2 regions of the Streptomyces sp. AK010 genome follow, and region 2 is predicted to be linked to the other one. Evidence: riboswitches for the same ligand, from Rfam matches in the RefSeq annotation. Region 2 holds a riboswitch; the other holds the start of a gene.
What was found. Region 2 has a riboswitch for S-adenosylmethionine ahead of thrC (threonine synthase). Riboswitches for the same ligand answer to the same signal wherever they lie in the genome.

Region 1: linked by a shared signal. The riboswitch ahead of HDC93_RS13135 (aminotransferase class V-fold PLP-dependent enzyme) and the one ahead of thrC (threonine synthase) in region 2 are both predicted to bind S-adenosylmethionine.

Annotation. Positions count from the first base shown of each region.
Region 1 is NZ_JACHCX010000005.1:433,184-435,375, forward strand. Features, by position in the region: gene HDC93_RS13135 (aminotransferase class V-fold PLP-dependent enzyme) at 1-1,259, opposite strand, end outside; SAM riboswitch class IV at 1,437-1,553, opposite strand; gene trpD (anthranilate phosphoribosyltransferase) at 1,628-2,192, opposite strand, start outside.
Region 2 is NZ_JACHCX010000002.1:136,325-138,516, forward strand. Features, by position in the region: gene HDC93_RS03880 (glucosyl-3-phosphoglycerate synthase) at 59-1,003, opposite strand; SAM riboswitch class I at 1,184-1,340, shown strand; gene thrC (threonine synthase) at 1,359-2,192, shown strand, end outside.

The DNA of each region.
Region 1 (2,192 bases), on a different contig from region 2:
CCGAAGCTGACCCGGATGGCGTTGAGCGACTTCTCCCCGGGCGCGGCCTCCGGCGCCCCGCACTCCCCCTGCGCCTGCGGGTCGCTGCCGAGCAGGGTGCGCAGCAGCGGGTGGGCGCAGAACAGCCCGTCCCGTACGCCGATGCCGTACTCGGCGGACAGGGCTGCGGCGAAGTGGGAGCTGTTCCAGCCCTCGACGACGAAGGAGAGCACCCCGACCCGCGGCGCCTCGTCCCCGAAGAGGGACAGGAACCGCACCTCGGGGACGTCGGCGAGTCCGTCGCGCACCTTGCGGACCAGGTACTGCTCGCGGGCGACGAGGGTGTCGAAACCGGCCTCGGTCAGCGCCTTGCAGGCCGACGCGAGGGCGTAGGCGCCGATGACATTGGGCGACCCGGCCTCGTGGCGGGCGGCGCTGTCGTGCCACTCCACGTCCACTCCGCCGTCCTCCCGCCGGCCGACCTTGCGGCTGGCGCCGCCGCCCGCGAGGTACGGCTCGGCCGCGCGCAGCCAGTCGGCCCGCCCGGCCAGGACGCCCGAACCGAAGGGCGCGTACAGCTTGTGCCCGGAGAAGGCGACCCAGTCGACGTCGAGGTCGGCGACGGAGACCTGGTGGTGCGGGGCGAGCTGCGCGGCGTCCAGCACGATGCGCGCACCGTGGGCGTGCGCGGCCGCCGTGAGCTCCCGCACGGGCCACAGCTCACCGGTGACGTTCGAGGCGCCGGTGACGCACACGAGAGCCGGTCCGTGGCCCCCCTCGATCGACACGGCGCGGTCGGCGAGGGCGCGCTCCAGGGTCTCGACGGCCTCGCGGGGGCTGCGCGGGGCGTCGAGGTAGGTGACCTGGGCGCCGCGCCACGGCAGCAGCGAGGCGTGGTGCTCGGTCTCGAAGACGAAGACCCGGCAGCCTGCGGGGAGCGCGGCGGCGAGGAGGTTGAGGGAGTCGGTGGTGGACCGGGTGAACACGACCTGGTCGCCCTCGCGGCAGTCGAGGAACTCCGCGACGGTCCGGCGGGCGTTCTCGAACAGGTCGGTGGAGAGCTGGGAGAGGTACCCGGCGCCGCGGTGCACGCTGCCGTAGTACGGCGCGTAGGCGGCGACGTCGTCCCAGACCCGCTGGAGCGCCGGGGCGCTGGCGGCGTAGTCGAGGGCGGCGTAGGTGACCTCGCCGCCGGTCACGAGCGGCACGGTAACATCCCGGCCCAGAACGGGCAGCGGGGCACAAACGGACGGGACGGCGGCAGCGGTGGAGACGGACATGGTGAACTCCCGTGAAGGCAGGTGGAATCCGCCCGCGAGCCGGTACGGCTACCAGCGGGGGTGAAGGAAAGAGGGATGCGGAGGCGGGGCTCTGCGGCCCTATCGCATTCGCTGATTCACGGGAGGACTCCTCGACGACCAGGACCCCTGGCCCCACACTTTTCAAAGCGTGCGAGGGGTCCGCGCTTGCCGCAGACCTCGCTGCCTGCGGCCTGGTCTTCACCCGGGGCACCCCGCCACGGACGGAGGGTTGCCGGACAGTCGGCCGGGGCCTCATGACTGTCACTCATGACCTGATCAGGAACGTACGCGAAAGGATCGGCGTCCCGCAACCCGAGTCCGGATCGCGGGACGCCGTCCGTGGTGCCCTACCTGTTGCTGGCGGCCACCCAGCGCTCCAGCGTGCGCTTGGCCGCGCCCGAGTCGATCGACTCGGCCGCCTTCACCATCCCGGCGCGGATCTGCTCGGCCAGCGGCGCCTGCGTCGGCTCCAGGGCCACCAGGGCCGCCGCCGAGTTCAGCACCACCGCATCCCGCACCGGCCCGGTCTCCCCGTCCAGGAGCTGCCGCGCGACCTCGGCGTTGTACGAGGCGTCCGCGCCGCGCAGCGCCTCCACGGGGACCAGTTCGAGGCCGACGTCACGCGGGTCGAAGGCCTCCTCGGTCACCTGGCCGCCCCGGACGATCCACACCCGGGAGGTGGCCGTGGTGGTCAGCTCGTCCAGGCCGTCGTCGCCCCGGAAGACCAGGGAGGAGTTGCCACGCTCGGCGAAGACGCCCGCGACGATCGGCGCCATGCGCGGATCCGCCACACCGACGGCCTGGGCGCGGACCCGGGCCGGGTTGGTGAGCGGGCCGAGGGCGTTGAACACCGTGCGGATGCCCAACTGGCCGCGGGCGGCGCCCGCGTGCCGCAGCGCCGGGTGGAACTTC
Region 2 (2,192 bases):
CCGCCCCATGAACGCTCAAACGTGCGGATCTGCCGCGTCCGGCCGAAAACCGCCCCGGTCAGGCCGCTCTCCGCGCCTGGTACTCGGCGATGTCCACCATCGGCGGACGCTCCTCGGTGTCCACGGAGTACGTCAGCGGCTCGAAGCCGTCCTCGCCCCGCTCGAACTGCGTCAGGGACGGCCGGATCAGATGCCCGCGGGCCAGCCGCAGCTGGGCCGTGCGGTAGATCGCGGCGGCCATCCGGCCCAGCGCCTGCCCGTCCTGGTGCCGGTGCTTGCGCACCCCCACGTCCACCTGGGCGAGGGCGTCCAGGCCCGCCAGGTGCAGGGCGTCGACCAGCATGCCCAGCTCCACGCCGTACCCGACGGGGAACGGCAGCTGCTCCAGCAGGGAGCGGCGGGCCGCGTACTCGCCGCCGAGCGGCTGCACGAAGCCGGCCAGCTGCGGCCAGTGCATGTTGAGCAGCGGGCGCGCCATCAGCTCGGTGACCCGGCCGCCCTGCCCCGCAGCGCCGGCGAGGGGACGGTCGTACATGGCCTTCACCAGGTCCACGTCCGGGTCCGTGAGCAGCGGGCCCACGATCCCGGAGACGAAGTCGGACGAGAAGTCCCTGAGGTCGGCGTCGATGAAGCAGACGATGTCCCCGCGGGTGACGAGGAGGGAGCGCCACAGCACCTCACCCTTGCCGGGCACGGCGGGCAGGCGCGGGAGTATCGCGTCCCGGTGCACCACCCGCGCGCCCGCGGCGGCGGCCACCTCGGACGTGCGGTCGTTCGAGCCCGAGTCGACGACGACCAGCTCGTCGACGAGCGGCACCTGCCGCATCAGGTCGTGGCGGATGACGGAGGCGATGTCCCCGACCGTCGCCTCCTCGTTGAGCGCGGGCAGCACCACGCTGACCGTCTGGCCCGTGCGCTGCTTCGCGGCGAGCATCTGGTGGAGGGGGCGTTCGTTCGCTGACCAGGAGCGGGTGCTCAGCCAGCGCTCGACTTCTTTCAGCACCTCGGCGGCTCCTCTGCGTACTCTCGGCGGGACGGACTGCCCGCCGCGGTAGCGGCTGACGGGTACAGTCATCTCGCGGTTCGGACGACTATCTCAACTGTCCTGGTCGTCGGTTACAGTCTTGAACAAGGCGGATGACCATCGCATGTCCGGGGTCACCCGCCGCCTACAACCACATACAGCTCATCCAGAGGGGCAGAGGGAAACGGCCCGATGAAGCCCCGGCAACCCTCCAGTCGGTACTCGTAGGTCACGGTCGACCACAGGCGCGAGGCTCCCGGCTCGGGAAGGTGCCAAATCCGTCTCACGGCGAGATGCGTCGTGAGGAAGATGAGGAGAAAGGGCCTCGCCTCACATGGCTGCGCAGACTGTTGCAAGCACCACTGAATCCACCGTAGACCTCGGCCCCGCCGCCGCGCTGAGCTGCCGCGAGTGCGGTCACCGCGTGCCCCTCGGCCCGGTCTTCGCGTGCCAGGAGTGTTTCGGCCCGCTGGAGATCGCCTACGACTTCTCGGCCTACGAAACCGAAGAGCTCCGCAAGCGCATCGAAGCGGGACCCGCGAACATCTGGCGCTACGCCCCGCTGCTGCCGGTCCCGGCCGACGTCGCGGACAAGCCGAACATCAACCCCGGCTGGACCAAGCTCGTCAAGGCCGACAACCTCGCGCGCGAGCTGGGCGTCGACGCGGGCAAGCTGTTCGTGAAGGACGACTCCGGCAACCCGACGCACTCCTTCAAGGACCGCGTCGTGGCCCAGGCCCTGGAGGCCGCCCGCGCCTTCGGCTTCACCACGCTCTCCTGCTCCTCCACCGGTAACCTCGCCGGTGCGGTGGGCGCCGCCGCGGCCCGCGCCGGCTTCCGCTCCTGCGTGTTCATCCCGCACGACCTGGAGCAGGGCAAGGTCGTGATGGCCGCGGTCTACGGCGGCGAGCTCGTCGGCATCGAGGGCAACTACGACGACGTGAACCGCTTCTGTTCGGAGCTGATCGGCGACCCGGCGGGTGAGGGCTGGGGCTTCGTCAACGTCAACCTCCGGCCGTACTACGCGGAGGGCTCCAAGACCCTCGCGTACGAGATCTGCGAGCAGCTCGGCTGGCAGCTGCCGGACCAGCTGGTGGTGCCGATCGCCTCCGGCTCGCAGCTGACGAAGATCGACAAGGGTCTTCAGGAGCTGATCAAGCTCGGGCTG